3 regions of the Klebsiella sp. MISC125 genome follow, and region 3 is predicted to be linked to each of the others. Evidence: predicted binding sites of a transcription regulator. Region 3 holds the regulator's gene; each other region holds the start of a gene.
What was found. The regulator CRP, encoded in region 3, controls carbon source genes, mostly activating them, when cyclic AMP is high. The targets are predictions, from matches to a motif close to ATGTGANNNNNNTCACAT.
Positions count from the first base shown of each region.

Region 1: a site for CRP is predicted at 6,317-6,334, ahead of uxuA (mannonate dehydratase). Genes of this name have one in related genera too.
Region 2: a site for CRP is predicted at 2,710-2,727, ahead of ACMYSL_RS13910 (sugar transporter). Genes of this name have one in related genera too.

Region 1 is NZ_CP180448.1:647,982-658,817, reverse strand. Features, by position in the region: gene rapZ (RNase adapter RapZ) at 1-741, shown strand, start outside; gene npr (PTS phosphocarrier protein NPr) at 738-1,010, shown strand; gene mtgA (monofunctional biosynthetic peptidoglycan transglycosylase) at 1,072-1,797, opposite strand; gene elbB (isoprenoid biosynthesis glyoxalase ElbB) at 1,794-2,447, opposite strand; gene arcB (aerobic respiration two-component sensor histidine kinase ArcB) at 2,682-5,021, opposite strand; gene uxuA (mannonate dehydratase) at 5,171-6,235, opposite strand; gene ACMYSL_RS03085 (TIGR01212 family radical SAM protein) at 6,379-7,314, opposite strand; gene gltB (glutamate synthase large subunit) at 7,987-10,836, shown strand, end outside.
Region 2 is NZ_CP180448.1:2,921,275-2,932,110, reverse strand. Features, by position in the region: gene ACMYSL_RS13925 (YhcH/YjgK/YiaL family protein) at 1-229, shown strand, start outside; gene ACMYSL_RS13920 (SLC13 family permease) at 246-1,526, shown strand; gene ACMYSL_RS13915 (PhzF family phenazine biosynthesis protein) at 1,805-2,596, opposite strand; gene ACMYSL_RS13910 (sugar transporter) at 2,802-4,001, shown strand; gene ACMYSL_RS13905 (MarC family NAAT transporter) at 4,257-4,925, opposite strand; gene marR (multiple antibiotic resistance transcriptional regulator MarR) at 5,187-5,621, shown strand; gene marA (MDR efflux pump AcrAB transcriptional activator MarA) at 5,639-6,019, shown strand; gene marB (multiple antibiotic resistance protein MarB) at 6,050-6,268, shown strand; gene ACMYSL_RS13885 (hypothetical protein) at 6,571-7,116, shown strand; gene eamA (O-acetylserine/cysteine exporter) at 7,180-8,073, opposite strand; gene ydeE (efflux MFS transporter YdeE) at 8,267-9,460, shown strand; gene ACMYSL_RS13870 (helix-turn-helix domain-containing protein) at 9,578-10,048, shown strand; gene urtE (urea ABC transporter ATP-binding subunit UrtE) at 10,384-10,836, opposite strand, start outside.
Region 3 is NZ_CP180448.1:524,621-535,456, reverse strand. Features, by position in the region: gene ACMYSL_RS02425 (OsmC family protein) at 1-304, opposite strand, end outside; gene crp (cAMP-activated global transcriptional regulator CRP) at 609-1,241, shown strand; gene ACMYSL_RS02415 (YccS/YhfK family putative transporter) at 1,293-3,371, shown strand; gene argD (bifunctional acetylornithine/succinyldiaminopimelate transaminase) at 3,361-4,581, opposite strand; gene pabA (aminodeoxychorismate synthase component 2) at 4,672-5,235, opposite strand; gene ppiA (peptidylprolyl isomerase A) at 5,351-5,920, opposite strand; gene tsgA (MFS transporter TsgA) at 6,198-7,373, shown strand; gene ACMYSL_RS02390 (cytosine deaminase) at 7,379-8,701, opposite strand; gene nirB (NADPH-nitrite reductase large subunit) at 8,943-10,836, shown strand, end outside.

The DNA of each region.
Region 1 (10,836 bases), 120 kb from region 3:
GAACTGGCACGCTCGCTTGCAGATAGAAATATCTCAGCTGCCGTCAGCATTGACGTACGTAACATGCCTGAGTCACCGGAAATCTTTGAGCAGGCAATGAAAAATCTGCCCGCAGAATTTTCGCCTCAGTTGCTGTTTCTTGACGCCGATCGCAACACCTTAATTCGCCGCTACAGCGATACGCGCCGCTTACATCCGCTGTCGAGCAAAAATCTGTCGCTCGAAAGCGCTATTGATGAAGAGAGCGACCTGCTGGAACCACTGCGTTCTCGCGCCGATCTGATCGTCGATACTTCCGAGATGTCGGTGCATGAGCTGGCAGAAATGCTGCGTACCCGTTTGCTAGGCAAACGCGAACGTGAGCTGACGATGGTCTTCGAATCTTTCGGCTTCAAGCATGGTATCCCTATCGATGCCGACTACGTTTTCGATGTGCGCTTCCTGCCTAATCCGCACTGGGATCCGAAACTGCGCCCGATGACAGGTCTGGACAAACCTGTCGCCGCCTTCCTCGACCGACACACGGAAGTTCACAATTTTATCTACCAGACTCGTAGCTATCTTGAACTATGGTTACCCATGCTGGAAACCAATAATCGCAGCTATCTGACGGTGGCCATTGGTTGTACTGGCGGTAAACACCGTTCGGTCTACATCGCCGAACAGCTGGCTGACTACTTCCGCTCGCGTGGTAAGAACGTGCAGTCTCGTCATCGGACGCTGGAAAAACGTAAATCATGACCGTTAAGCAAACCGTTGAGATCACCAATAAGCTGGGCATGCATGCCCGCCCGGCAATGAAGTTGTTTGAGTTAATGCAGAACTATGATGCTGAAGTCCTGCTGCGCAATGATGAAGGCACTGAGGCAGAGGCCAATAGCGTAATTGCCCTGCTGATGCTTGACTCAGCCAAAGGACGTCAGATTGAGATTGAAGCGAATGGCCCGCAGGAAGTTGAAGCGCTGGCAGCGGTTATCGCGCTGTTCAACGCCGGTTTTGATGAAGACTAGCACGACCCCCGGTTGCGTCGCGTGATGCTTACCGGGGTTATAAATTTAGCCACTATAAACATCAATGTAGCTTATTTTTCTGCATAAACCCTTCCCCACCCAACTGACGCATCTGGCGTAAAATCCACGCTTGCCGACTACGGACGTATCCTGACGGTGCGTCTGCGCGAAAGCGAATCGGGTTAGGCAAGACCGCAGCTAACAGCGCCGCTTCAGAAGCGGTCAACTTACTGGCCGGTTTATGAAAATAGCGCTGTGATGCGGCTTCCACACCAAACGTCCCTTCACCAAACTCAGCAATATTCAAATAAACCGTGAGGATGCGTTTTTTGCTCCAGACGGTCTCGATACCAACGGTCAGCCCAGCCTCCAGCCCTTTTCTCAGCCAGCTGCGACCATCCCACAAGAACAGATTTTTTGCTGTCTGCTGTGATAGCGTTGAGGCACCGCGAATGCGGCTCTCGTTGCGCTCATTATGTGCCAACGCCTTCTCAATGGCGGAAACATCAAAACCCCAGTGCTCAGGGAATTTCTGATCTTCAGCAGCAATAACCGCAAGCCCCATCCAGGGAGATATCTCATCCATCCCCACCCAATCAGAATGGGCGACGTAATGAAAATTCCCAGAGGCCCAGGCACTGACCTGCCGTTCCAGCATCACGGCCGAAAAAGGAACCGGCACGATGCTAAACAGCACAATGCCACCGCCCCATACCACCAAACATGCCAACAACAACCGCAGCAAAAGACGTTTGATCATTCGCAGCGGGGAAAAACGAGACTTCATGCAGTCAGAACCAGCACGCGAGCGACCAGTTTTTCAATTCCGCTCGCCGCTTCAGCAATATTCTGCGCCAGCATATATGCCGGAGTCGTCACCACTTTGTGGTCTTCATCAACCACTATGTCATCGACCGGGCAAGGCACGTGTTCAGCGCCCATCTCCTCTAATGCATCTGCGGTATCCAGATCGGTGCCAATAGTCACGCGTAGCGGAAATGAGAAAATTTTAGGTAGCAACGCCGGAGCGATACAGATAAAACCCAACGGTTTACCCGCCAGATGCATGGCCAGAGCCAGTTCTTTCAGATCGCTATCCACCGTACATTCACTGCCCTGGGAAGCAAAGCTACTGAGGTTTTTCGCCGCGCCAAATCCGCCGGGCACAATCAGCGCATCCAGCTCATCCGCTCGGGCATCTGCCAGGGGGCGAATTTCCCCGCGCGCAATGCGTGCGGCCTCAACGAGCACATTACGGCTTTCAGCCTGCGCTTCCCCGGTCAAATGATTGATAACATCAGTTTGTACTTTATCAGGTGCAAAACAGATGGCCTGGGCGCCGCTGCGAGCAATCGCCAGCAAGGTAATAACCGCTTCATGAATTTCGCTGCCGTCATAAACACCGCAACCGCTTAGCACCACACCAATTTTCTTCATCACATCAGCCCCTTAGTACAAGTTTATGGAACCAGTCAAAAATTTTGATTTACTCGCTATGCTTCACATATTTTACCGATTCACGTAACAAATTATTTAAGCTTTGCTATCTTAATCAGCGAGCAAGCCAAATCCTCAGGTTGCGCCGTGTAAAAAAATCACTCAAATGATTCTGGCACAACAACCAGTTCCCTGGTGTTGGCGCAGTATTCGCGCACCCCGGTTTATCCGGGGTCATTTTTTATCAGCCGCCGCTACCCACGCTTTCAGTACCGCAACGTCGCTTTGCCACTCGGATTTCATCTCTTCAACCCATTCTGCAACGTTATCTGACCATGCCGGCAAATCTGGTGACTGAATCTGTTGCCCAAGCTGCTGAATGTGACGCAAACCAATTGAGCCAGCCGCCCCCTTAATTTTATGCCCTTCGTCGACAATACCTTTCTGGTCACGCGCGGTTAGGTTCGATTCCAGAACCGCCATATAGCCCGGCATCATTCTCTCGAAAACCGCCAGACCGTCATTGATAAGCTTCGGTCCCACCAGTTCGATATACTGCTCAAGCATCGGAATATCCAGTACAGAAGCCGATTTATTGACATCTACAGATGGCATATCGTTCTCTTCCTCTTCCGGTGAATCCCAGAATTTTTTGATAATTGCGGTTAGCGCCGGGACCGATAACGGTTTACTCAGGACATCGTCCATCCCGGCGTCCAGATACTCGTTTTTGTTCTTCAGTACATTAGCGGTGAGCGCCACCAGCGGCGGGAGTTCATCAGCAGCAAAGCGTTGTTTCAGCTGGCGAGAGATATCCAGTCCCGTCATATCCGGCAGCTGAATATCGAGCAGAACCAGGTCGTATTCGCCGGGCACAAACATCTCCAGCGCGGCCTTACCGGTCATCGCCACATCCACGCTATTGCCTAGTTTCTCCAGCACCGAGCGCGCGACGATCACATTCAGTTCAATATCTTCCACCAACAACACGTTCAGCGCCGGTAATGGCATTTCATCTTCTGCCAAAGTGTCTTCGACTTCTTCAGCAATAGCAGGTGCATGTACGGTGAGCGTAAAGGTCGCCCCTTTGCCCGGCAGGCTGGAAACGCAGATATCACCGCCCATGTTGCGCGCCAGACGACGCGATACCGCAAGGCCAATACCGGTGCCGGTCGCGGGTTTGCCTCCCTGGCTATCTTTAACCTGATAATACATGGCAAAGATTTTGTCCTGTTCCGCTTCAGGAATACCAATACCGGAATCTTCTACTTCAAAATGCAGAATATCGCCTTCGTCATAACGCACGCGGACGTTCACATTCCCGCCCTGCGGAGTAAATTTCACCGCGTTACTAATGAGGTTCCACAGAATCTGGCGTAGCCGCGTACCGTCGGTTATCACTTGATGCGGCAGCGGAAGGGCGGGATCCAGAACAAAGTGCAGACCTTTCTGCTGTGCCTGCAGGCCAGAGAGGTTTTCCAGGTCAGCGAGGAAGCCAGTGAAATCAACCGGCTGATTATCCAGCTGAATTTTACGCCGCTCCATTTTGTCCATCTCAATAATATCGTTGAAGATATTACCCAGCGTCACGGCTGAGACATGGATAGTTTTCAGGTATTTTTCCTGCTCTCCGGTTAGATCGGTATCCAGCAGGATCCTGCTAAGCCCCACGATGCCATTAAGCGGCGTACGCAGCTCGTGGCTAATAGTAGAGATAAAGGTGGTCTTATCACGGCTGGCCCTCTCCAGCGCGTCCTGATAGCGCTTACGCTCGGTAATATCGCGACCGAAGCCCATCAAGCCACGTCGCTTACCTACGCGGTCATAATAAGGTACCTTGCGGATTTCAAAGCAGGCCTTGCGCCCATCCGGATAATCCAGCCACTGCTCATAGGTCAGCGATACGTTATGACGGAAAACTTTCTCATCCGTTTCCAGCACTTTCTCCGCCACTTCTGCGCCATAAACATCCTGTGGCTTCAGATGAATTAGCTGCTTTTCACTTTTACCGGTCAGCAGTTCCATCGCCCGGTTGCAGCCAGAAAACTCTTTATCTTCATTACGATAGAAAACTAAATCCGGAGACGCATCAAGGAAGGAGCGCAGGAAGGAGGATTGCTGCTCAAGCTGAATTTGCGCCTCTTCACGTTCCTTCATCTCAATTTTCAGTTGCTCAAGCGTCGTTTCACGTTCTGCTTCAGCTTTTTCACGTTCGCCGATTTCCTGATTAAGCTGGGCGATGTTGTCCTTAAGCTGCACATTCAACTTGAGATCGCGCTCGCGCATCTCCTCCAGCTTCTCCACTAGCCGCGAGAGACGCTGCCGGGACTCTTCCAGTTGCTCAACAACGACCGAGAGGAAATAGACCGCCCACGGGGTAATCAGCAGGCCAAAGAAGATGGAGCGGATAACATCAATACTTTCTACCTGGCCGTGCAGCACCATGGTCACGGCCATTTGCACCACAATCGCCAGTACCACCAGCGCAAGGGCCAGCAGCATGGAAAAGCGCACCAGACCCAACTTCATCATCAGGTCAACATAATACTGCGCCAGCATACGGATTTGCTTCATAGGAGATTCCTTCGCGACAACTTCGCACAATAATACTCAATTCTGAGCAAGACGCTGTAAGTTGTGCAAAAAATGCGGGAAGGATTGTGTTACGCGGCTGACCCTGGATTACAGTCAGCCGGAATATAGATAGGAAACTGGACTGGTCGTTAGCGCTTACTGAGTGCTTCCCATAACCCTTTGAGGTAGGTTACTCCCAGCGCGCGATCGTACAACCCATAGCCTGGACGCCCTGTTTCTCCCCAAATAAAGCGCCCATGATCCGGACGGATATAGCCGCTAAAACCATTGTCATAGAGCGCCTGCATCACTTTGTACATATCTAAAGAGCCAAATTCTGATGGGTGAGCGCACTCATAAAAATCTTTGTCTTTGATGAGGTTTATATTACGCACATGGGCAAAATGGATTCGCTTACGGCGAGTAAACTCGGCCAGAATCGAGTAGACATCATTAGCCGGGTCTTCCGCGATAGAGCCGGTACAGAGCGTGATGCCATTCGCCTCTGAATCCACCGCCCGACAAATCCAGTCCAGATCGTCACGATTTTTCACCACTCGCGGTAGACCAAAAATTGAGTACGGCGGATCGTCCGGATGAATAGCCATTTTCACCCCCACCTCTTCACAAACGGGGATCACTGCATTCAGGAAATAGACCAGGTTTTCGCGCAGTACTGTGTCATCAACATCTTTATATTGAGCAAAAAGGTCCTGAACTTTTGCCAGCCGCTCTGGTTCCCAGCCCGGCAGCGCAAAACCATTCGAATTTTCCAGAACCTCTTTCACCACCTCTTCAAGACTCTTATCAATGTCTTTCTTCTCAAAAGCCATCGTCAGGGAGCCATCCGGCAGAACATAGTTCATGTCCGTCTTCATCCAGTCAAAAACCGGCATGAAGTTGTAGCAAATGACCTTAACGCCAAACTGAGCAAGATTGCGGATAGTTTGCTGATAATTGGCGATATAACGATCGCGGGAAGGTAAACCGATCTTAATATCATCATGAATGTTGACGCTTTCAATGACTTCCATTGTAAGCCCAGCGGCATGGGCTTGCTTCACCAGATCCTCAATTTTATCAACTGGCCAGACCTCACCAACGGCGACATCATAAAGTGCGCCTACAACACCTTCTACACCCGGAACCTGGCGAATATATTCCAGAGAGACCTTATCTTCATCTGGACCAAACCAACGCATTGTCATCTGCATACGAAACCACCTGAGTCAATGTTATCAATAAACCATAGCCTACTACCATACCAGTTTTCATAACCAGAGATATATTGACGATAGTGACAAAGATCACATTACTTTTTGCAGGCTGTCGTGAAAGGAACTCGTGACATTTTTCATTATTTCGTGGTTACCGGAGACACCCAGCCAGGACCGATGGCTGAGCCCTGGACACCGTGCTGATTAAGGTATTTATCCAGCTCAACCATCCCGGTCCAGCGGTTCTCACACCACAGCGGTGCCAGCAGCGTCGGACGACGGGCACTGGCAGAAATACGGTGATAAATAATCTCAGGTGGGGTATGGCGAATCATCTCTCCTGCAGTGACCGTATAGTCGTCCAGTTCAATACCGTTCAACCTTCCGGCTTCCCACGCTTTTGCCATGATGCTGCCCTTCACAATATGAAGTGGATGCAACTTAATGCCATCAACGCCGGTTTCAACCACCCGATCCAGGGTTTGCAGGCAATGATGCTGCCCCTCTCCCGGTAGCCCGACAATCAGATGTGAACATACTTTCAGGCCACGTTCACGCGCCAGTCGGGTCGTGTGCTGATAGCAGGCAAAATCGTGACCGCGATTTATCCGATGCAGCGTTTTATCATGTGCGGTTTGCAGCCCAAGCTCCAGCCATACTTCATAACCCAACTCCCGATATTCGCTAAGTAAATCCAATACTGCTTCAGGCACACAGTCCGGGCGAGTGCCGACGCACAGCCCAACCATATTGGCCTGGCTCACCGCTTGCTGATACATGGAACGCAGTACCTGAACTTCAGCAAAAGTGCTGGTGTAGGCCTGAAAATAAGCCAGATAGCGCTGAGCGCGATTAACCCGCTGCGCCTGATACGCCAGCTGTTCGGCAATCGAAATATACTGCTGTTGTTCATCAGCGAAAGAAGCCACATTACAAAATGTGCAGCCGCCACGACCAATAGTGCCATCGCGATTTGGACAGCTAAATCCACCATGCAGCGTCAGTTTATGAACCTTTTCGCCATAACGACGCGCAAGATCCCCACCAAACATATTGACTAATTTTTGTAACTGCATAATCTGATAGACCGGCCTTAAGAAAAGGGCCAAGCCTGCCATTTTTAGCTACCGACGGCGATGACCTGGATCAATCGTCAACGCGGCCGCTTACCTCATTGCATAAACACTCAAGATAACCGCAATTTAATTCACATTCATAGTGATGAGTTTTCCTTATACATAGACTCTGGTTTTGCCATTATCTTTGTCAGGACATAAAACAGTATTACTTTCCGCAATTCACATAAAAAGCAGTCAAATAGTCTGAGATAAAAAAACTATTCAGCACAGACCGATAATCTTGTGCCATCGATATAGTGAGACAGATCACACTCAATTATGCCGTCGGTTACGTTTCAGCAGCATTCGAAATGTCATTATTCTCTTAAAAATCATAAAACTAAGTGTTGCATAGCACATTTTTGTATAAATAAGATTGCCATTTGACGTATGTGCGGATTCCCGATAACTTGGGAATCCGCTGGAAGCTTTCTGGATGAGCGCTCTGCTCATCATATTTATGCAGTAATTGAGATTCCCTCTTAACAGCAAGTCCTCAAACTTGTGTACCGATGCGAAAAGGATTTAAAGAGGGCGAATGCGAGGTGCAAACCCCGTCGCCATGCTCTTTCTGTGCCCGTGCGCAACGGTTCGGAGGGTGTCCCGTAGAGCCTGGGGAGGTTCACTGATATGTTGTACGATAAATCCCTTGAGAGGGATAACTGTGGTTTCGGCCTGATCGCCCACATAGAAGGCGAACCTAGCCACAAGGTAGTGCGAACCGCTATACACGCACTGGCCCGAATGCAGCACCGCGGCGCGATCCTCGCCGATGGAAAAACCGGCGACGGTTGTGGCTTGCTGCTACAAAAACCCGATCGTTTCTTCCGAATCGTTGCGGAAGAGCGCGGCTGGCGTTTAGCCAAAAATTACGCCGTTGGGATGTTATTCCTTAATAAAGATCCTGAACTGGCCAAAGCGGCACGCCGCATCGTCGAAGAAGAACTTCAACGCGAAACCTTGTCTATTGTCGGCTGGCGCGAAGTGCCAACCAACGAAGGCGTTCTCGGTGAAATCGCACTCTCCTCGCTGCCCCGTATTGAACAAATCTTTGTTAACGCCCCGGCTGGCTGGCGTCCGCGTGATATGGAGCGCCGTTTATTCATCGCCCGTCGCCGTATCGAAAAGCGCTTGCAAGAAGATAAAGATTTCTACGTTTGCAGCCTGTCTAATCTGGTGAACATTTATAAAGGTCTGTGTATGCCGGCGGATTTGCCGCGCTTCTACCTGGACCTCGCGGACCTGCGTCTGGAATCAGCCATCTGCCTGTTCCACCAGCGCTTTTCCACCAACACCGTGCCGCGCTGGCCGCTGGCGCAGCCGTTCCGCTATCTGGCGCACAACGGCGAAATTAACACCATCACCGGTAACCGCCAGTGGGCCCGCGCCCGTACCTATAAGTTCCAGACGCCGTTGATCCCGGATCTCCACGATGCTGCGCCATTCGTCAATGAAACCGGCTCTGACTCCAGTTCGATGGATAATATGTTGGAACTGCTGCTGGCGGGCGGGATGGACATTATCCGTGCCATGCGCCTGCTGGTGCCGCCAGCCTGGCAGAACAACCCGGATATGGATCCCGACCTGCGTTCATTCTTCGACTTTAACTCCATGCACATGGAGCCGTGGGATGGCCCGGCAGGTATCGTGATGTCCGACGGTCGCTATGCGGCCTGTAACCTCGACCGTAACGGCCTGCGCCCGGCGCGCTACGTTATCACCAAAGATAAGCTGATCACCTGCGCCTCTGAAGTCGGCATCTGGGATTACCAGCCGGATGAAGTGGTCGAAAAAGGCCGCGTTGGCCCAGGCGAGCTGATGGTTATCGATACCCGTGAGGGGCGTATTCTGCATTCAGCGGAAACCGATAACGATCTAAAAAGCCGTCATCCATATAAAGAGTGGATGGAGAAAAACGTCCGCCGTCTGGTCCCGTTTGAAGACCTGCCTGATGAAGATGTTGGCAGCCGTCAGTTTGATGACGACACGCTCGCCAGCTATCAGAAACAGTTTAACTACAGCGCTGAAGAGCTGGATTCCGTCCTGCGCGTGCTGGGCGAAAACGGCCAGGAAGCGGTCGGTTCAATGGGTGATGATACCCCATTCGCCGTGCTCTCCAGCCAACCGCGTATCATTTACGATTACTTCCGCCAGCAGTTCGCGCAGGTGACTAACCCGCCGATCGATCCGCTGCGTGAAGCCCACGTAATGTCGCTGGCCACCAGCATCGGCCGCGAAATGAACGTCTTCTGCGAAGCGGAAGGCCAGGCGCACCGTCTGAGCTTTAAGTCGCCAATTCTGCTGTACTCCGATTTTAAACAGCTGACCACCATGGAAGAGGAGCACTATCGCGCCGACGTCCTGGATATCACGTTTGATGCCACCGAAACCACGCTGGCTGAGACGGTGAAGGCGCTGTGCGATACAGCCGAACAAATGGTGCGTGACGGAACCGTCCTGTTGGTGCTCTCTGACCGCAACATCGCTAAAAACCGTCTGCCGGTACCCGCTCCGATGGCGGTAGGCGCGATCCAGACCCGTCTGGTCGATAAGAGCCTGCGCTGCGATGCCAACATTATTGTCGAAACCGCCAGCGCCCGCGACCCGCACCACTTTGCGGTTCTACTGGGCTTCGGCGCGACGGCCATCTATCCGTACCTCGCCTATGAAACTCTGGCGAAGCTGGTAGATAACAAAGCCATCGACAAAGAGTACCGCGCGGTGATGTTGAACTACCGTAACGGCATCAATAAAGGTCTGTATAAGATCATGTCGAAGATGGGGATTTCAACAATCGCGTCCTATCGCTGCTCGAAACTGTTCGAAGCAGTGGGCCTGCATCGCGAAGTGTCTGACCTGTGCTTCCTGGGCGTTGTCAGCCGTATCGGCGGCGCCGGTTTCGACGACTTCCAGCAGGATCTACTGAACCTGTCAAAACGTGCCTGGCTGGCGCGTAAGCCACTGGATCAGGGCGGTCTGCTGAAATACGTCCACGGCGGCGAATATCACGCCTACAACCCGGACGTGGTGCGTACCCTGCAACAAGCGGTACAAAGCGGCGAATACAGCGATTACCAGCAGTACGCAAAACTGGTTAACGAACGCCCGGCGGCAACGCTACGCGATCTGCTGGCCATTACCCCGGACGGCACTACCGTCAGCCTGGACGACGTTGAACCGGCAAACGAACTGTTTAAACGCTTCGATACGGCAGCAATGTCCATCGGCGCGCTGAGCCCTGAAGCGCACGAAGCGCTGGCGGAAGCGATGAACAGCATCGGCGGCAACTCGAACTCCGGCGAAGGCGGCGAAGACCCGGCGCGCTACGGCACCAATAAGGTGTCGCGCATTAAGCAGGTCGCCTCTGGTCGCTTCGGCGTGACTCCGGCCTACCTGGTCAATGCCGACGTTATCCAGATTAAAGTCGCTCAGGGTGCGAAGCCCGGCGAAGGCGGTCAGCTACCGGGTGATAAAGTCACC
Region 2 (10,836 bases), 2.4 Mb from region 3:
GGTGATTAACGCGGGAATGCAGGCTGTCGCATGCGATGGCGATGAAGAGCGCAAACCGGATCTGTTTATCGCCCGTGATTGCCAGCATCCGGTAGCCATCACCCTGCACGCAGGTGATTTTGCAGTCTTCCTGCCTGGCGAGCCCCATCAGGCGCTGTGCGCGGTTGACACGCCAGCAACGGTGCGCAAAGCGGTCTTTAAGGTGCCGCGCGAAATGCTGGAAGGGTAAATAAGGAGATAGAAAAATGACAATGGAAATGATTCTGGCGCTGGGCATCCTGGTGCTGATGATCGTGTTGATCATGTCGGACAAGATGGCCTTTGGCGCACCACCGCTGCTCGCCTGTCTTTTACTGGTGGTGACCGGGCTATCAAACGTTCAGCAGGCCTTTGCCGGTTTTGTGAACTCAAGTGTGATTATGATCGCCGGGTTTATGGTGGTGATGGCGGCGCTCCAGAAAACGCGCCTCATCGGCAACGTGAAATCCTCAATGGTCAGCCTGGTCAATAAAGGCAGCTACAAGAGCTATGCGCTGCTGCTGGTGATTGTGATGATTGGCGCGAGCCTGGCGGGTACCGGTTCAACCGGCTACTACGTGCTGATTCTGTCGCTGGTTTCGACAATCCCCTACAGTAAAAAGCTGCCGACCTCAAAGCTGATGATGCCGTTGGGTTTTGCGACCAACCATCCATTAATCCCGATTAACGTCGCGCTGCTGTTTGGCGTCACCGCCACGGTGCTGCAAACTGCGGGTTTCACCGCAGAAATTTCGATGGTGAAATTCGCGCTGGTGAATCTGGTGATGTCGCTGGCGTTTCTGGCCTGGTGCCTGATCTCGTATCGTTTTTTACCCGATCACCCGATTGCCGATGCGTCTGAGGAAGCGATGTCGGTACGGGAAGAGGAAGCCGTCACCCTGCCCGCGTGGAAAGAGTACTGTACCGTGGGGGCATTTGCCATCAGCGTTGTCGGTATGATGCTGATGAATCAGTTGGGTAATATCGCCTATGTGGTTCCGGGTCTTGCCGCCGCTTTTGTGATGATGATTAACGTCGTCGACTTCAAAGAGGTGCGCGATCATATGGGCGCGCCGGTTATTCTGATGATGGCGGGGGTTATCGGCGTCGCCGATGCGCTGGCCGGCACCGGCTTTACGGCGATGGTGGGTGATGCGGTAGCAGGCGTTCTCGGCGCTAACGTTTCGCCGTTCCTGTTTATTTTTATCTTTGCGCTGCTGACCAGTACATGTTCCACATTTACCGGCTCCAACATGGGTTCGGTGTATATCTTCGCGCCCATTGCTATCGCCGCCTGTACCAGCCTCGGCCTCAACCCGACCGCTGCCGCCATCGCGGTAGTCATTTCGGGCTGGAACGGCGGCTATATGCCAATTGACGGTATGCCGGCGATGATACTGGGAATGGGAAAATATAAGCTGCCGGAGTTCTGGATATTCTCCGTGCCAATGTACTTAATTCGTATTCTGGCATTATGCATCGGCGCTATCGTGATATTTCCAATGTAATTATCAAATAAGAGCAGTTGTCGTATGACCCGCTAGTGGCTCTGGTTTTTCGTTGAGTACGCAGCACTCTTTTGCCCGTACCCCCTACGGACACGGGATCGGCATAATTTTTTTGCCGATCCCGCATTATTTTCATCACCCGTATTCGCTTATACCCTAAATAATTCGAGTTGCAGGAAGGCGGCAAGAGAGTGAATCCCGATGAGCTTACTCTGGTAAGTGATTCGGGTGAGCGAGCGCAGCCAACACATCTGCAGCTTGAAGTATGACGGGTATATTTAGCGCAGCGTTATGGTGCCGATTAAATAGGTTGTCGCCTGGCCGCCAATCAGCACCCGGTCACCCTGCCACTGGCAGCGTAGATCGCCGCCGCGAGCGGATACCTGCCGCGCCTGCATCTCCGTTTTACCAAGCTTCTCGCCCCAATACGGGATCAACATGCTATGCGTCGAGCCGGTCACCGGGTCTTCCCACAGCGACTCCCCCGGGCAGAAGAAGCGGCTGACAAAATCATACTCATCATCTGCGGCGCTAATACAAATCATTTTACCCAAGCGCTGAAGCTGGTGCATATCCGGTTGTACCGCTTCTACCTGCTGACGATCGCGTAAGATCACCAGGTAATCGCGAGCCACGCGTACTTCCTGCGCTTCGCTTAGCCCCAGACCGGCAAGCAGGTCCGCTGGCGGCTGTTCGACGACCGTCGTCGCCCATGCCGGAAAATCAAGCGTCAGCCAGTCGCCGCTGCGCGTCACGCGAAGCTCGCCAACGAAACGGGTACTAAAGATAATCGTCGATGACGGATAGTCGAGGTACTCAAAGATGACGTGCGAAGCCGCCAGCGTCGCATGGCCACAGAGATTAATTTCGTGCAAGGTGGTAAACCAACGCAGCTCATATCCTTCATCAGTACGAACAAAAAACGCGGTTTCCGACTGATTGTGCTGCTGAGCCATTTTCAACAACGTTTCGTCCGGCAACCATTCGGTGAGCGGGCAAACTGCCGCCGCGTTGCCGCCAAAGTTGTGGTCGCTGAACGCATCGACCAGATAAAAGTTAATTTCCTGCATTATTCTGCCCTTTCATTTTTTTTACTTATCGATAACATGACATAAATGCAGTAAATGCACACGTTCTATAGAGAAATTAATCTGTTAGCGCCTTTTACCCTACCAAAACAAAAATGAGACACGCGTCACAAAATGATTGTATTTTCAGCAGCAATCGTTTTAAGATCGTGCCACTTCTTTCCTCTTAGTAACCAGCCCTGAACTTATGATTACAGACACGGTTTCACGCAAGGTCGCGTGGCTTCGCGTAGTCACGCTTGCGATTGCGGCATTTATCTTTAATACCACCGAGTTCGCGCCCGTGGGCCTGCTGTCGGATATCGCCGACAGTTTTGGCATGGAAACGGCACAGGTCGGGATCATGCTGACCATCTACGCCTGGGTCGTCGGCCTGATGTCGCTGCCCTTTATGCTGTTGACCAGCAAGATGGAGCGCCGTCGTCTGCTGGTTGGCCTGTTTATTCTGTTTATTGCCAGCCACGTGCTGTCGTTTCTGGCATGGAACTTTAACGTTCTGGTCATCAGCCGTATCGGCATCGCTTTCGCCCATGCGGTGTTCTGGTCAATTACCTCGGCGCTGGCTATCCGTATGGCCCCTGCAGGTAAACGCGCTCAGGCCTTGAGTCTGATTGCCACCGGTACCGCGCTGGCGATGGTCTTTGGTATCCCGATTGGGCGCATAGTGGGGCAATATTTTGGCTGGCGTACCACCTTCCTGGTGATTGGTGTGGGCGCGCTGATAACCATGGCTTGCCTGATTAAACTGCTGCCAAAACTGCCGAGCGAGCATTCCGGTTCGTTAAAAAGTCTGCCGGTACTGTTCCGTCGTCCGGCGCTGCTCAGCATTTATTTACTGACGGTGATTGTGGTGACCGCGCACTACACCGCCTACAGCTATATTGAACCGTTTATTCAGACGGTCGCCGGTTTAAGCGGTAACTTTGCCACCGTGCTGCTGCTGACCCTGGGCGGCGCGGGCATTGTCGGCAGTATTCTGTTTGGTAAGCTCGGCAACCGCCATGCATCCGGCTTGATTAACGCCGCAATTGGCCTGCTGTTGGCGTGTCTGTTGCTGCTGTTGCCGGCATCGCATAATGCCAATCACCTGATGCTGCTCAGCGTCTTCTGGGGCGTGGCAATCATGATTATCGGCCTTGGAATGCAGGTAAAAGTGCTGGCGCTGGCACCAGATGCCACCGACGTGGCAATGTCGCTGTTCTCGGGGATCTTTAATATCGGTATCGGCGCGGGCGCGCTGGTCGGCAGCCAGGTCAGTACTCATCTGTCGATGGCGTCGATTGGTTACGTCGGCGCAATCCCAGCCCTCGTGGCTCTGGTGTGGGCAGTGATGATTTTCCGCCGCTGGCCGGTCTCACTGGAAGATCAGCAGCCACATCACTCCTGATTATTTGAGTAAAAAAAGCCTGCCGATCGCTAGAAAGGCAGGCTTTTTTACGTCTTCAGATCGTGCCGAACCCCCTGCTGTGTGACATAAGGTTAGAGTCCAGCCTGTTTTGGTTACTGTTCTCGCATTTTTGTCGGGTGGCGGCTGGCGCCTTACCCGACCTACGAAAACCAAATCCGGCGCAGATCTGTAGGCCCGGTAAGGCGCTAGCCGCCACCGGGCAATTCAAGAAGGCAGATTTTTTTACGTCTTCCGTCAGGCGTGATAAGTAGAGACGATCTCCAGCACGCCATTAATAATAAACTGCACGCCCATACAGACCAACAGGAAGCCCATCAGGCGGGAGATAGCCTCGATGCCGCCCTTACCCACCAGACGCATAATCGCCCCGGAGCTGCGCAGGCAGCCCCACAGAATGAGTCCGACCAGCGCAAACGTCACCGGCGGCGCCACCATCACCACCCAATCAGGAAAGTTAGCGCCGTGCTTTACCGTCGACGCAGAGCTGATGATCATCGCAATGGTCCCCGGACCTGCTGTACTTGGCATCGCCAGCGGGACAAAAGCAATGTTAGCCGTCGGTTCGTCTTCCAGCTCTTCTGATTTCAGCTTGGCTTCCATCGAATGGTGCGCTTTCTGCTGTGGGAACAGCATGCGGAAACCGATAAAGGCGACGATCAGTCCCCCGGCAATACGCAGTCCAGGAATCGATATTCCGAAGGTGTTCATCACCACCTGTCCGGCATACCATGCCACGATCAGAATAGCGAACACATAGACAGAGGCCATCAGCGACTGACGGTTACGCTCGGCATTGTTCATGTTCCCGGCAAGGCCAAGGAATAGCGCCACGGTAGTCAGCGGGTTTGCTAGCGGTAGGATCACGACCAGCCCCAGGCCTATCGCTTTAAAGAGATCCATCATAGAAAATTAAGGTCCTGTAAGTGTTGGATTATCAAAAAATGACGCGCCCTGAGTATATCGTTTGCCGCCAGGTTGTTGCCAGTTTCCCGCAGAACGCATTCATCAATCAGTAAAATCATAAGACAGCAATGTTAAATAGAGTGACCTGAGTCACAACGATTCGTTTTAGCAAATCGTGGCATCGGCCAATCAATCAGTTTGACTTATATTTGCCTAGGCAATAATATCCCCAGCAACTAAGTCATTGCCTGGGCAACCATTGTGAAAAGTACGAGCGACCTGTTTAACGAAATGATCCCCCTTGGTCGCTTGATCCAGATGGTTAACCAGCAGAAAGATCGCCTGCTCAACGACTACCTCTCACCGATGGATATTACGTCCACCCAGTTTCGGGTGCTCTGTTCCATTCGTTGCGAAGTGTGTATTACCCCCGTTGAGCTGAAAACCGTGCTCTCGGTCGACCCAGGCGCAATGACGCGCATGCTTGACCGCCTGGTCTGTAAAGGCTGGATTGAACGGTTACCCAACCCCACTGACAAGCGCGGCGTGCTGGTGCAGCTAACAGCAGACGGCGCAGCCCTTTGTGAGCATTGTCATCAGGTTGTGGGTCAGAAATTGCACCAGGAACTAACAAAAAATCTGTCGGCAGATGAAGTGGTCACTCTTGAGTATTTGCTCAAAAAAGTTCTGCCGTAATAAGAAGAGGTAAGATGATGTCCAGACGTAATAACGACGCCATCACTATCCATAGTATTTTGTCGTGGATTGAGGATAACCTGGAATCGCCCCTGTCGCTGGAGAAGGTTTCAGAGCGCTCAGGTTACTCCAAGTGGCACCTGCAAAGAATGTTTAAGAAAGAGACCGGTCACTCGCTGGGCCAGTATATCCGCAGCCGTAAGCTGACTGAAATTGCGCAGAAGCTCAAGCAAAGCAACGAGCCGATTTTGTATCTGGCCGAGCGTTATGGCTTTGAATCGCAGCAAACGCTGACGCGGACTTTCAAAAACTATTTCGATGTGCCGCCTCACCAGTATCGCATTACCAATGTACCGGGCGAGTCACGGTACCTGCTTCCACTAAATAACTGTTGTTAATCGCCTGCAAAAAGACGTATTGAGGAAATCATGAAATTATTCGCTTCCGCCGCCATCGTGCTATTGGCGCTGGTCTCCAGCCAGAGTTTCGCGGAGCAAACCACCACTCCGGTTCGTCACAACAATCGGGATGCGATGATTATTCCTTCCGAACATAATGATTCGCCGTTTGATTTCAATCACATGGCTTCGGGCAGTGATAAATCAGATGAATTAGGCGTGCCGTATTACAACCAGCAAGGCCTGTAAAATCCCTTTTAGCCCCGGCAACGGGGCTTTTTTTTATCCCCGCGCACAAGAAAACCACATCCCGCCACTTCACTCAACGTCCTGATCAGAAAACTATCGCCCATATATAAGTGAGCATTATCGTCCACCGACGATATAGCAGGATAATTTATCGCTAAATCCGAATTTGTAGCGATAGCGTACTTTGAGCAGTTTTTTTGCTATTTAACCTACCGATCGGTTTGTAAAATAGTCTGCGTGCAAGTTGATAATAATGAATAGAAAAATTCACCGCCTAACCTACTGATTCAACAGGGTTCCCAATGAGATGGATTAATTTTATTACAGGGCGAAATTTAAACGCGTTAATTGGTTACTTTAAATCCCCCAATCCAACTGACGTAACAGAACACGCACTTAACGAAATATGGCTTAGACAGAGGATGGTAAATCCCCTTCCTGTTGTCGCGGTAATGATGTTATTACTTTTTTCATTTTTGCTGCCATTTCAGATGGGACTTTATGCCTTTGTTCTTCCACCAGCCATCTGGGTCTCAATCCTGTTCCCACCGGTCTTCATCGTTTTACTGGTGGTGATTTTTGCCATGAAATCAATAATTAAAGGCAGAAAATGGGCGGTCACTGCATTCAAATATCTGTTTTTTATCAACTGTTTATTGTTCTTAGCATCATTATGCCTATCTTTTCATGCAGATAATATTCACGGAAAAATAATCATACTTATTGCCGGAATGTTGCTGTGGTGCAGGGTTTTACTCAACAGCCGTTCTTTCTCAACGACAGTAAAATTCTTTATTCATAAAAAATTGGCCTGGAAAGCGATTAAAGAAGTATCAAGCCAGATATAGCTGTCACCGCCGTTTTGCCGGATAACGCCTTATCCGGCTTACAAATTCGACTGTTTCCTCAGATTACGCCATGCCCGGACGCACGATCCGCAGGCCAAACACGTTGATATACAGCCCGGCCATAATTAGCACCGCACCCAGCAGTTGCAGACCGTTTAGCGTCTCGCCAAGCAGCAGCGCGGCGCTGGCCATTCCGACCACTGGCACCAGCAGCGACAGCGGCGCCACGCGCCAGGTTTCATAGCGTCCGAGTAGCGAACCCCAGATCCCATAGCCAACAATGGTGGCGATAAACGCCAGATACAGCAGCGAGAGGATCGTCAGCAGATCGATATGCAGCAGACTTGCCGCCATCACCTGAGGGCCGTCGAGGAGCCACGATGCCAGCATAAACGGCAGCACCGGGATCAGCGCGCTCCACACCACCAGCGACATAATCGGCGGTCTGCTCTCGTGCGACATGATTTTCTTGTTAAAAATATTGCCGCAGGCCCAGCTCAGCGCCGCCGCCAGCGTCAGCATAAAACCCACCAACGGCACATGCTGGCCGCCAAGGCTGGCTTCCACCAGCACCAGCACACCAAAAATCGCCAGTGCGATCCCCGCTACCTGTTTACCCTGCAACCGTTCACCGAAGACAAATGCCCCGAGAATAATGGTGAAGAAAGCCTGAGCTTGCAGCACCAGCGATGCCAGCCCGGCAGGCATGCCGAGGTTAATGGCGCAAAACAGGAAGGCAAACTGACCGAAGCTTATCGTCAGGCCATAGCCCAGCAGCAGGCGCAGCGGAATTTTCGGCCGGGCGACAAACAGCAAGGCAGGGAACGCCACCAATAAAAAACGCAGTCCGGCAAGCATCAGCGGCGGCATGTTATGCAGCCCCATCTTGATCACCACGAAATTCAGCCCCCATACCACGACCACCAGCAATGCCAGCAGCCCGTCTTTACGCGTCATAACCTGCCTCGGTTGTTATTGGAATTTTTGTGAACAAAATCAAAGTACCGAATAATTCGCCCGACGCATAGATCATTAATTTCGGTAGGGCCCTGGTGCCCTTTTCATCACCGAAGGGAACTATACAAGCCTCGGTTAGCGTGCTATTTGTGATCGGGACAACAAAAATAACATCACATCAGGCAAGGAAAAAATGATACCGACACTCAGGCGCTCAACCGCAGCGCTGCTGGCTTCGTCATTGCTGTTAACTATTGGTCGTGGCGCAACGTTACCTTTTATGACTATCTACCTCACCCGCCAGTACCAACTGGAGGTAGATAAAATCGGCTATGCGCTGTCGACTGCATTGATCGTCGGCGTGTTGTTCAGTATGGGTTTTGGTATCCTGGCCGATAAGTTCGACAAAAAGCGTTATATGACCATCGCCGTACTGGCGTTTATTGGCGGCTTTGTGGCGATCCCATTGGTTAATAGCGTTGCGCTGGTCGTGTTTTTCTTCGCGCTGATTAACTGCGCCTACTCGGTGTTCTCTACCGTGCTGAAAGCCTGGTTCGCCGACGTGCTGTCGCCGGAAAAGAAGGCGCAGATTTTTTCGCTCAACTATACCTTTCTCAATATCGGCTGGACCGTTGGACCGCCGATAGGCACCCTGCTGGTGATGCACAGCATTAATCTGCCTTTCTGGCTGGCGGCGGGATGCGCGGCGCTGCCGCTGGTATTCATTCAGCTGTTTGTACAGCGTACAACGGCGGCAATTGCTCATGATAACGCCATCCAGTGGTCGCCTTCAGTGCTGCTACGTGACCGGGCGCTGCTGTGGTTTACCCTTTCCGGCCTGCTGGCCTCCTTCGTTGGCGGCTCTTTTGCTTCCTGTATTTCCCAGTACGTGCTGGTCGTTGCTGATAGCGATTTCGCCGAGAAAGTGGTTGCTGTGGTGCTGCCGGTCAACGCCGCCGTGGTAGTGGCGCTACAGTACGCGGTTGGGCGTCGCCTGACCGCCCGCAATATTCGTCCGCTAATGACGTTTGGTACGGTGTGCTTTGTGCTTGGACTTGGCGGCTTTGTGATTTCTGGTAATAGCCTGCTGCTGTGGGGCGTTTCAGCTGCGGTCTTTACACTCGGTGAAGTCATATATGCGCCGGGCGAGTATATGCTTATCGATAACATCGCCCCGGCGGGTATGAAGGCCAGCTACTTTTCTGCTCAATCACTGGGCTGGCTGGGGGCGGCTTTTAACCCGATGCTGACTGGCACCATTCTAACCCACCTGCCGCACTGGTCGCTGTTTGTGATTTTGATGGTGGCGATTGTCGCCGCATGGTTGATGATTTTCCGCGGCATGAACGTGCGCCCGTGGAACGGAAACGCGGTCGCCAGCGCGTAAACCCAGGCACCGCGCGGCTGTCAGGTTGCTGTCGTGTCTCTGTCGGGTTCCGATCGTGGTGCCCGACAACCTTATAGATAACACTCCGTCTCAGGTTTTCACCCGGAGATAGAAATAATGAACAGCAATAATCAGGTTAAACAATTGCGTTTGCAGCGCGCCTGGTCACAAGAGCAGCTTGCCGAACTTACCGGGCTCAGCGTGCGGACCATTCAGCGTATTGAGAACGGTGATCGTCCAGGTCTGGAAACGCTGAGCGCTCTCGCGGCGGTATTTGAAGTGAACGTCGTCGAGATTAGCGGCGATTCATCTGCAGGGCATGAAGAGTCGCTGGATTTACGCATTGAAGAAGCTAAAGAGCGCGTTGAGCGAGAGAGTCGGTTTTATCGATCGCTGACGGTGGCGGTGGTGGTCTGCGCTCTGCTGGCAGTGCTGAACTGGCTCACCGGTTCCGAGAGCTACTGGTCCGCGTGGGTGGCGATTATCTGGGGGGCGCTGCTGGTGGTCAAAGGGTTGCGCTTGTTTGTGTTTGGCGAATGGATCAAGAACTGGCGGCAGGCGCGCTTGCAGCGGCTGTTGCGCAAGTAGCCTTTTGAACGACTCTGCGCGCTTTTCCCGGGGACGGCGCTTAACGCGCCTTGCCTTGGCTACGGGTTCGTGCGGGATGGGATTTGGTAGCCCGGACAGATGCGCAGCATCGCCTCCGGGAAATTCGCCAATCCTCTGCGCGGTTTCCCCGGGGGCGGCGCTCGACGCGCCTTGCCCGGGCTACGGGTCCGTGCGGGATGGGGTTTGGTAGCCAGGACAGATGCGCAGCATCGCCTCCGGGAAATGCACCAATCCTCTGCGCGGTTTCCCCGATGGCGGTGCTCGACGCGCCTTGCCCGGGCTACGGGTTCGTGCGGTTTGGTATCCGGGAATGACTAAATGGTGACCATTCCGCGCACGCCTTCGGCTTCCATATCGCTGCCGTTACCCTGCTGGATAATCGCTCCACGTGACATCACCAGGTAGCGGTCCGCCAGCCCGGCGGCAAAATCATAGAACTGCTCAACCAACAGAATCGCCATATCGCCGCGATTCGCTAGCTGGCGGATCACCTCGCCAATCTCCTTAATCACCGACGGCTGAATACCTTCCGTCGGCTCATCAAGGATCAGCAACTGCGGTCTGCTGGCCAGCGCACGACCAATCGCCAGCTGTTGCTGTTGACCGCCGGAAAGATCCCCTCCACGCCGCTGCTTCATGGTTTTCAGTACCGGAAACAGCTGATAAATCTCTTCCGGCACCGTCCGCGCGTCGCGAGCGGGAAAGCGCGATAGCCCCATCAGCAGGTTCTCTTCTACCGTCAGGCGCGGAAAAATCTCGCGCCCTTG
Region 3 (10,836 bases):
AAACGGCAGCATCTTTCAGCTCTTTACCGGTCACGATAAAATGCAGATTGATATGGGTAAACAGACGCGGTGCTTCCTCGCGACGCTCAGAAGTCAGCTTAACTTCGCAGTTAGTGACGTTATGGCGTCCCTTCTGCAGGATAGAAACCACGTCAATTGCGCTACATCCGCCCGCCGCCATCAACACCATTTCCATCGGGCTAGGCGCTTTATCCCCGGAATTACCGTCCATCAGAATCTGGTGACCAGAAGCCGACTCACCAATGAAGGTTAACCCTTCAACCCATTTCACTCGCGCTTGCATAAATTTAACTCCAGGGCTGTAATTTTCCTGACAGATTACGCGCACATAACAATTCTCGCAACGGAAGGCGACCTAGGTCATGCTGAAGCGAGACACCAGGAGACACGCGGCGAAAGCTATGCTAAAACAATCGGGATGCTACAGTAATACATTGATGCACTGCATGTATGCTGAGGAGTTCACATTACAGGCTGCAGGAAATTTTCAGCCAGATTCCCAGGTATAGGGATTTAATACGATTGCATGCCCGGATGCCGTGTAGTGTCGGCATCTGGAGATAGCTTATAACAGAGGATAACCGCGCATGGTGCTTGGCAAACCGCAAACAGACCCTACCCTTGAATGGTTCTTGTCTCATTGCCACATTCATAAGTACCCCTCAAAGAGCACGCTGATCCACCAGGGTGAGAAAGCAGAAACGTTGTACTACATCGTTAAAGGCTCCGTGGCTGTACTCATCAAGGATGAAGAAGGTAAAGAGATGATCCTCTCTTACCTCAACCAGGGCGATTTCATCGGTGAATTAGGCCTGTTTGAAGAAGGTCAGGAACGTAGTGCATGGGTACGTGCGAAAACCGCATGTGAAGTGGCCGAAATCTCCTACAAAAAATTCCGTCAGTTGATCCAGGTTAACCCGGACATCCTGATGCGTCTCTCTTCGCAAATGGCACGTCGCCTGCAGGTTACGTCAGAGAAAGTCGGTAACCTCGCCTTCCTCGACGTGACGGGTCGTATCGCCCAGACGCTGCTGAACCTGGCAAAACAGCCTGATGCGATGACCCACCCGGACGGTATGCAAATTAAAATTACCCGTCAGGAAATCGGTCAGATCGTTGGATGCTCCCGCGAAACCGTTGGTCGTATCCTGAAAATGCTGGAAGATCAAAACCTGATCTCCGCGCACGGTAAAACTATCGTCGTCTACGGTACCCGTTAAGTCGGCAAAACGGCGTATTGCATAGCAATACGCCGTTTTTGTTTCCCCCTCATGTGGCGCAGGCTGATTTACCACCCGGAAGTCAACTACGCACTGCGGCAAACGCTGGTGTTGTGTCTGCCGGTCGCAATCGGACTTCTTCTCGGACATTTACAGCAGGGCTTACTGTTTTCCCTGGTACCAGCCTGTTGCAACATTGCCGGTCTGGACACACCACATAAGCGCTTCTTTAAACGCCTGATTATTGGCGGTTGCCTGTTTGCTGGCTGTAGCCTGATTGTCCAGCTCCTGCTGCAACGCGAGATCCCTCTACCGCTGATTCTCACTGGTCTGGCGCTAATCCTTGGGGTGACTGCCGAAATCAGTTCACTGCACGCGCGACTACTGCCTGCTTCACTTATTGCCGCCATTTTTACCCTCAGCCTTGCGGGCAACATGCCGGTGTGGGAGCCACTGCTAATCTACGCGCTCGGCACCTTATGGTATGGCGTCTTTAACTGGTTCTGGTTTTGGCTATGGCGCGAACAACCGCTGCGCGAGTCGCTGAGCCTGCTCTACCGCGAACTGGCTAACTATTGCGAGGCCAAATACAGCCTGCTGACCCAGCATACGGACCCGGCCACCTCGCTGCCGCCGCTACTTAACCGCCAGCAGAAAGTGGTTGATCTGATTACCCAGTGTTACCAGCAGATGCATATGCTGGCGGCCAATCAACGCAACGACCACAAACGTCTGTTGCGCGCTTTTCAGGTGGGGTTGGATTTACAGGAACATATCTCCGTTAGCCTGCATCAGCCGGAAGAAGTGCAGAAACTGGTGGAACGCAGTCACGCAGAAGCAGTGATTCGCTGGAATGCGCAAACCGTTGCCGCCCGCCTGCGTGAGTTGGCGGACGATCTTCTCTACCATCGTTACCCACAGCGTTTTCAGATGGATAAACAGATCGGCGCGCTGGAAAAAATTGCCTGGCAACATCCGGATAACCCGGTCGGCCAGTTCTGCGCCTGGCACTTCAGCCGTATCGCCAGGGTTCTGCGTACCCAGCGTCCTCTGTACACGCGCAACTTGATGGCGGATAAAACCCGACGTTTACCCCTGCTGCCAGCGCTAAAAAGCTACCTGTCGTTTAAATCTCCGGCGTTACGCAACGCCGCGCGCATCAGCGTAATGCTGAGCGCCGCCAGCCTGATGGGCAGCGCACTGCATCTGCCGAAACCCTACTGGATCCTGATGACTGTGCTGTTCGTGACGCAAAACGGCTACGGCGCGACGCGGGTGCGCATTGTTCACCGGGCGGCTGGAACGATTGCCGGACTGGTGATCGCCGGACTGACGCTACACTTCCACGTGCCTGAAGGCTATACGCTGACCGCCATGCTCTTCATCACGCTGCTAAGCTACCTGATTATTCGTAAGAACTACGGCTGGGCAATGGTTGGTTTTACCGTCACGGCGGTTTATACCCTGCAATTACTCACGCTAAACGGTGAGCAGTTTATCATCGCCAGATTAATCGACACGCTTATTGGCTGTCTGATCGCTTTTGGTGGGATGGTTTGGCTATGGCCGCAGTGGCAAAGCGGTCTGCTACGCAAAAATGCCCACGACGCGCTGGAAGCCGATCAGGAAGCGATCCGGCTCATTCTTAGCGACGATCACCAGGCTCCGGCGCTGGCCTATCAGCGAATGCGCGTTAATCAGGCGCACAATGCGCTGTTTAACTCACTCAATCAGGCGATGCAGGAACCGGGCTTTAATTCGCACTATCTGGAAGATATGAAGCTGTGGGTAACCCATAGCCAGTTCATTGTTGAGCACATCAATGCGATGACCACCCTGGCGCGCGAGCACAATATGCTGACGCCGGATCTAGCTCAGCGTTATCTGGAGTCCTGTGAAATTGCGCTACAGCGCTGTCAGCAACGGCTGGATTCAGATGGACCGGGGAGCGCTGGAGATGTGAATATTATGGAGGCCCAGGATGCGGAAGTCCCTCGCGGCCCGCTCAGTACCATGGAACAGCATCTGCAGCGCATTCTGGGTCACCTGAACACCATGCACACCATTTCGTCGGTAGCATGGCGTCAGCGTCCGCATCATGGCATCTGGCTACGCACCACTAAGCGCTAAGCACACGCTCAACTGCCTGGGCAAAGCGCGCCATTCCTTCGGCAATATCGCTATCGTCAATCACCAGCGACGGCACAAAGCGCATGACGTCAGGCCCGGCGTTAAGCACCATCACGCCAGCGTCTGCGGCAGCATAAAGGAAGTCGCGCGCCCGGCCCTGATGCTGCGGCTTAAGCTCAGCACCGATTAGCAACCCCATTCCGCGGATATCGCTAAACAAATCGAACTGCGCGTCAATCTGCTGGAGATGTTTAACAAACAGCTCACGCTTCGCACTCACACCATCCAATACTTCTGGCGTGTTAATCAGATCGAACGCCGCCCCGCCCACTGCGCAGGCCAGCGGATTCCCGCCGTAGGTTGAACCATGAGATCCGGCATGGAAAGCACTGGCGATTTCATGAGTGGTTAGCATCGCGCTAATCGGGAAGCCACCGCCAAGCGCCTTAGCGCTGGTCAGAATATCCGGCGTCACGCCGTAGTGCATATAAGCGAACAGCGAGCCCGTACGCCCCATACCGCACTGCACTTCATCAAACACTAACAGTGCCTGGTGCTGATCGCACAGTTCACGCAACCCTTGCAGGAATTCAGGCGTCGCCGCAGTCACGCCCCCCTCGCCCTGAATCGGTTCTACCACTACCGCGCAGGTATGATCGTCCATGACGGCTTTTACCGCGTGTAAATCGTTAAACGGCACGTGAACGATATCAGCCGGTTTCGGGCCAAAGCCATCGGAGTATTTCGGCTGACCGCCTACGGAGACGGTGAACAGCGAACGACCATGGAACGCATTGTGGAAGGCGATGATTTTGGTTTTATACGGGCTATGGCGAGTCACGGTGTAATGACGCGCCAGCTTGAACGCGGTTTCGTTAGCTTCCGTCCCGGAATTCATAAACACCACGCGATCGGCAAAAGTCGCATCGACCAGCTTACGTCCCAGGCGCAGGGCCGGTTCGTTGGTAAACACGTTACTGGTATGCCACAGAGTTTCGCCCTGCTCATGCAGTGCCGCCACCAGCGCCGGATGGCAATGACCGAGCGCGGTCACGGCAATACCGCCTGCGAAATCAACGTACTCTTTGCCCTGCTGATCCCATACGCGGCTGCCCTTGCCCTTCACCGGAATAAATTCTGCCGGTGCATAAATCGGCAAAATGACCTCATCGAATGTGGCGCGGGTGATTGCCGGTTGTTCAGTTGCCATGTCATGCCCATCCTTCTTCGTTATGCAGCAATGATTATGATAATCTAATCACAAAATATGCATAAAAAATCAATCAATGGCAACTACAAATCAACGATTGAGGAAGTTTGCCAGCAGTTGATGCCCCTGCTCGCTAAGAATGCTCTCCGGGTGAAACTGCACGCCTTCGAGATCAAACTCGCGATGGCGAATCCCCATGATCTCGCCCTCTTCGCTGCGGGCGGTGATCTCAAAGCATTCCCGTAGCGTTGGGGGATCGATCAATAAGGAGTGGTAGCGAGTAACGATGAGTGGATTATTCAACCCAGCAAACACCCCTTGCCCATTGTGAATGACAGGAGACGTTTTACCATGCATCACTTTGGCAGCCCGCACGATGGTCGCGCCGAAAACCTGCGCGATAGCCTGATGACCAAGGCAGACGCCCAGGAGCGGAGTCTTGCCGGAAAAGTGGCGAATCACCGCCAGCGAAATCCCTGATTCATCAGGGGTACAGGGGCCCGGCGAAATAACGATTTTCTCCGGCGCCAGCGCGATAATCTCCTCCAACGTCAACTCATCATTACGCCTGACAAGGACTTCCGCTCCCAGCTCGCAGAAGTACTGATATAAATTCCAGGTGAAAGAATCGTAGTTGTCGATAAGCAGGATCATGGCGGCTCCGGAAGTTACAAACCGGGGTATTCTACGCAGATTCTCGGGTTTCGCTTATCACTTTATCTGGCGGGAGAAAGCAGCGCGGGCTTGGTGCCCGCGCAGGAGACATATTTTACGGCAGCACTTTCGCCGACAGGATAACAATCGGTTTAGACGGAACATTTTGATAAGGCCCAACGTTATGGGTCTGTACCTGAGAAATCTTATCCGCAACGTCCATTCCTTTCACGACCTTGCCGAAGACCGCATAGCCAAAATCACGCTGGCCGTGGTCGAGGAAAGCGTTATCTGCAATGTTGATAAAGAACTGGCTGGTCGCGCTGTCCTGATCGGCAGTACGCGCCATGGAGATGGTTCCACGGGTATTACGCAGGCCGTTGTCCGCTTCGTTTTTAATCGGCGGGTTAGGTTGCTTTTGCTGCATCTGCTCGTTAAAGCCGCCACCCTGCACCATAAAGCCCGGGATCACACGGTGAAAGGTGGTGTTGTTATAGAAACCACTGTTGACGTACTTCAGGAAGTTATCTACCGAAATGGGTGCCTTCTGGCTATTCAGCTCAAGCTCAATATTGCCCGCAGAGGTGGTCAGCAACACATGAGGGTCGCCCTTCGCCGCCATGGCCGGGGAAAATGCTGAAAAGGCGAAAACGGCAGCCACCGCCACGAGAGTTGATTTGAGCATGGAAATTCCTTAACGGAGCAGAATAAAAAGCGAGTGCCTTGATTCTAAAGAGCCTTTGCATCCTGGGCCAGCCTTTTACCTAATTTTACTTAGCTGAAACACTTGTTACGACGCAATCATTAATCCATCAAATAATTAAATGTGATTTCAATCACATTTATTCGTGCAAAAAGATCTACATTTCAGAATAAACATTTAATTACATCACGCAAACGAATAAAATCTGTCCGCCCGGCGCAGAGTCAACGCGCTATACATTTCTATTCACAGGCCAGTCATGACTAACAGCAACCGTATCAAGCTCACATGGATCAGCTTCTTCTCCTACGCCCTGACCGGCGCGTTGGTGATCGTCACCGGGATGGTGATGGGAAACATCGCAGATTATTTCCATCTGCCCGTTTCCAGTATGAGCAACACCTTTACCTTCCTCAACGCCGGTATCCTGATTTCTATCTTCCTGAATGCCTGGCTGATGGAAATCGTTCCGCTGAAAACCCAACTGCGCTTTGGCTTTATCTTGATGGTACTCGCCGTCGCAGGTTTGATGTTTAGTCATAGCCTGGCGCTGTTCTCTGCCTCAATGTTCGTACTTGGGCTGGTCAGCGGGATCACCATGTCGATTGGTACCTTCCTGATCACCCATATTTATGAAGGTCGTCAGCGCGGCGCGCGCCTGCTGTTCACCGACTCCTTCTTCAGCATGGCGGGCATGATTTTCCCGATGCTTGCCGCATACCTGCTGGCACGAAGCATCGAGTGGTACTGGGTCTATGCCTGCATCGGTCTGGTTTATGTGGCTATTTTCGTACTGACTTTCGGCTGTGAATTCCCGGTATTAGGTAAAAAAGCGCCGCTGGACAGCCAGCCGGTAGCAAAAGAGAAATGGGGTATCGGCGTGCTGTTTCTCTCCATTGCCGCACTCTGTTACATCCTCGGCCAGTTGGGCTTTATCTCTTGGGTGCCGGAATACGCCAAAAGTCTGGGCATGAGCCTGGGTGATGGGGGTAAGCTGGTGAGTGATTTCTGGATGTCGTACATGATTGGCATGTGGTCATTCAGCTTTATCCTGCGCTTCTTTGACCTGCAACGTATTCTGACCGTGCTGGCAGGCGCGGCGACGGTCCTGATGTATCTGTTTATTAACGGTTCACCGGAGCATATGCCGTGGTTTATCCTGACCCTCGGCTTCTTCTCAAGCGCAATCTACACCTCTATTATTACGCTGGGCTCGCAGCAGACCAGAGTATCATCGCCAAAGCTGGTGAACTTCATTCTCACCTGCGGTACCGTCGGCACCATGTTGACCTTTGTGGTTACCGGCCCAATCGTCGCTGCCAGCGGTCCGCTGGCAGCGCTGCATACCGCTAACGGCCTCTATGCCGTGGTATTTGTGATGTGCGTGATCCTCGGCTTTGTTTCCCGCCACCGCCAGAACAACGCAGCGGCGTAATCTCACTAATCCTCAGACCCCTTTGTTCCGGCAAAGGGGTTGTTTTTGGTAAAGAATAGCTCTTCCCCGCCCTTGTCCGTCTGCACCCAGGTCTGCGCTAATTGCGTCGTGGCGATGACTCTCCCCTGACGAATTGACCAACGTACTGGCACCTGGCAGCGCACGGCTTCAAAACCATTCTCCGCAGGAAGAATCACCAGATTCGCCGGATTTCCGGGCACAATGCCGTAATCGCTCAGGCCAAACGTCCGTGCGCTGTTTTCCGTCACCAGTTTCAGCCCGTCGTTAATCTGTTGATAACCCATCATCTGGCAAACGTGCAGCCCCATATGCAGCACCTGCAACATGTTGCCGGTACCCAGCGGATACCACGGGTCAAACACATCATCATGACCAAAGCAGACGTTAATCCCCGCCGCCATCAGTTCCTTCACGCGGGTAATACCACGGCGCTTCGGATAGTCATCAAAACGTCCCTGGAGGTGGATATTAACCAGCGGATTAGCCACGAAGTTAATGCCGGAAAGTTTCAGCAGGCGAAAGAGCCGCGAGGTGTAAGCGCCATTATAGGAGTGCATGGCGGTGGTATGGCTGGCGGTAACGCGTGGCCCAATTCCCTCTTTCAGCGCCAGAGCAGCCACGGTTTCGATAAATCGTGACTGCTCATCATCGATTTCATCACAATGGATATCCAGAGGCCGTTGATACTGCTTCGCCAGGCGAAATGCGATATGTAGAGATTCCACGCCGTATTCACGGGTGAACTCAAAATGCGGGATCGCGCCCACCACGTCAGCCCCCAGACGCAGTGCCTCCTCCAGCAGAGCCTCACCGTTGGGGTAGGATAAAATCCCCTCCTGAGGAAAGGCGACTATTTGCAGCTCAATCCACGGCGCAACCTCCTTTTTCACCTCCAGCATCGCTTTGAGTGCGGTGAGCGTAGGGTCGGAAACGTCGACGTGGGTACGCACAAACTGGATGCCGTTAGCAATTTGCCATTTCAGCGTCTTCCATGCGCGAGCTTTAACATCTTCATGGCTCAGTAAAGCCTTACGCTCTGCCCAGCGCTCAATACCTTCAAACAGAGTCCCGGACTGATTCCAGTTAGGCTCTCCGGCGGTTTGGGTGGTATCGAGGTGGATATGCGGTTCAATAAAAGGGGGAATAGCCAATCCACCGCGCGCATTCAGCACCTCATAACTCTCATTGCGCGCCTCGCCCATAGGGGTTATATCCCCGAAGCGCCCCTTGTCTATCGCTATCTGCCAAAGACCTTCGCGATCGGGTAGGCGAACGTTCTCAATCAACCAAAGCGACGCTGCTGTCATACCGATGACCCTCGTTAAACATTGCTAAAAATTCACTCAGCCTTATGCCGGTTTCTTCTGCTGATTTTGTACACAAAAAAAGCAAAAAGGAAAAGTTAGTGTTTTCCAAGACTTATAAAAATGCTGACAAATCAAAAATATACCACTTAAGTAGTAGGTAAAGGTGTAATTGATTTGCATCAATAAGTGTCTTGGCTGAATCGTTAAGGTAGGCGGTAATATAAAAGAAATCGAGGCAAATATGAGCAAAGTCAGACTCGCTATTATTGGTAATGGTATGGTCGGCCATCGCTTTATTGAGGATCTTCTTGATAAATCCGACGCTGCCAATTTTGATATTACCGTCTTCTGTGAAGAACCCCGTATCGCCTACGACCGCGTACACCTCTCCTCCTACTTCTCTCACCATACCGCTGAAGAGCTCTCTTTGGTACGAGAAGGTTTTTACGAGAAGCACGGCGTTAAGGTGCTGATTGGCGAACGCGCTATCACCATCAATCGCCAGGAGAAGGTTATCCACTCCAGCGCGGGTCGTACCGTATTTTATGACAAGCTGATCATGGCGACCGGCTCCTATCCGTGGATCCCACCGATTAAAGGTTCCGAAACCCAGGACTGTTTTGTCTATCGCACTATTGAAGATCTCAACGCCATTGAGTCCTGTGCCCGTCGCAGCAAACGCGGCGCGGTAGTCGGCGGCGGCCTGTTAGGTCTGGAAGCTGCGGGCGCGCTGAAAAACCTCGGCGTTGAAACCCACGTGATTGAATTCGCTCCTATGCTGATGGCTGAACAGCTCGATCAGATGGGCGGCGAGCAGTTACGTCGCAAAATTGAAAGCATGGGCGTGCGCGTGCACACCAGCAAAAATACCAAAGAGATCGTCCAGGAAGGTACCGAAGCGCGTAAAACCATGCGTTTTGCTGACGGTAGCGAACTGGAAGTCGATTTTATCGTTTTCTCAACCGGTATTCGCCCACGCGATAAGCTAGCCACCCAATGCGGTCTGGAAGTCGCCCAGCGCGGCGGTATCGTAATTAACGACCGTTGCCAGACGTCCGATCCGGATATCTACGCCATCGGCGAATGTGCCAGCTGGAACAATCGCGTTTATGGTCTGGTTGCTCCTGGCTATAAAATGGCACAGGTGACCGCTGATCATATCCTCGAAACGGAAAACGCCTTTGAAGGTGCGGACCTGAGCGCCAAGCTGAAGCTGCTGGGCGTTGACGTTGGCGGTATCGGCGATGCCCATGGTCGTACGCCGGGCGCACGTAGCTACGTTTATCTTGATGAAAGCAAAGAAGTCTACAAACGTCTGATCGTCAGCCCGGATAACAAAACGCTGCTCGGTGCGGTACTGGTGGGCGACACCAGCGATTACGGCAACCTACTGCAGTTGGTTCTCAACGCGATTGAACTGCCGGAAAACCCGGACTCACTGATCCTGCCAGCCCACGCGGGCAGCGGTAAGCCGTCCATCGGCGTGGATAAACTGCCGGACAGCGCGCAGATCTGCTCCTGCTTCGACGTTACTAAAGGCATGCTGATCTCCGCCATCAATAAAGGCTGCCACACCGTGGCGGCGCTGAAAGCGGAAACCAAAGCGGGTACCGGCTGCGGCGGTTGTATTCCGCTGGTAACCCAGGTGCTCAACGCCGAGCTGGCGAAACAAGGCATCGAAGTGAACAACAACCTGTGTGAGCACTTCGCGTACTCTCGCCAGGAACTGTTCCACCTCATCCGCGTGGAAGGCATCAAAACCTTTGAAGAACTGTTGGCGAAACACGGCAAAGGCTACGGCTGCGAAGTGTGTAAGCCAACCGTTGGCTCCCTGCTGGCCTCCTGCTGGAACGAATATATTCTCAAACCGCAGCATACCCCGCTGCAGGATACCAACGACAACTTCCTGGCGAACATCCAGAAAGACGGTACCTACTCTGTTATCCCTCGCTCTGCCGGTGGCGAAATCACGCCAGAAGGCCTGGTGGCCGTCGGTCGTATCGCCCGTGAATTTAATCTGTACACCAAGATCACCGGTTCTCAACGTATTGGCCTGTTCGGTGCGCAAAAAGACGATCTACCGGAAATCTGGCGTCAGCTGATCGACGCAGGCTTCGAAACGGGTCACGCGTATG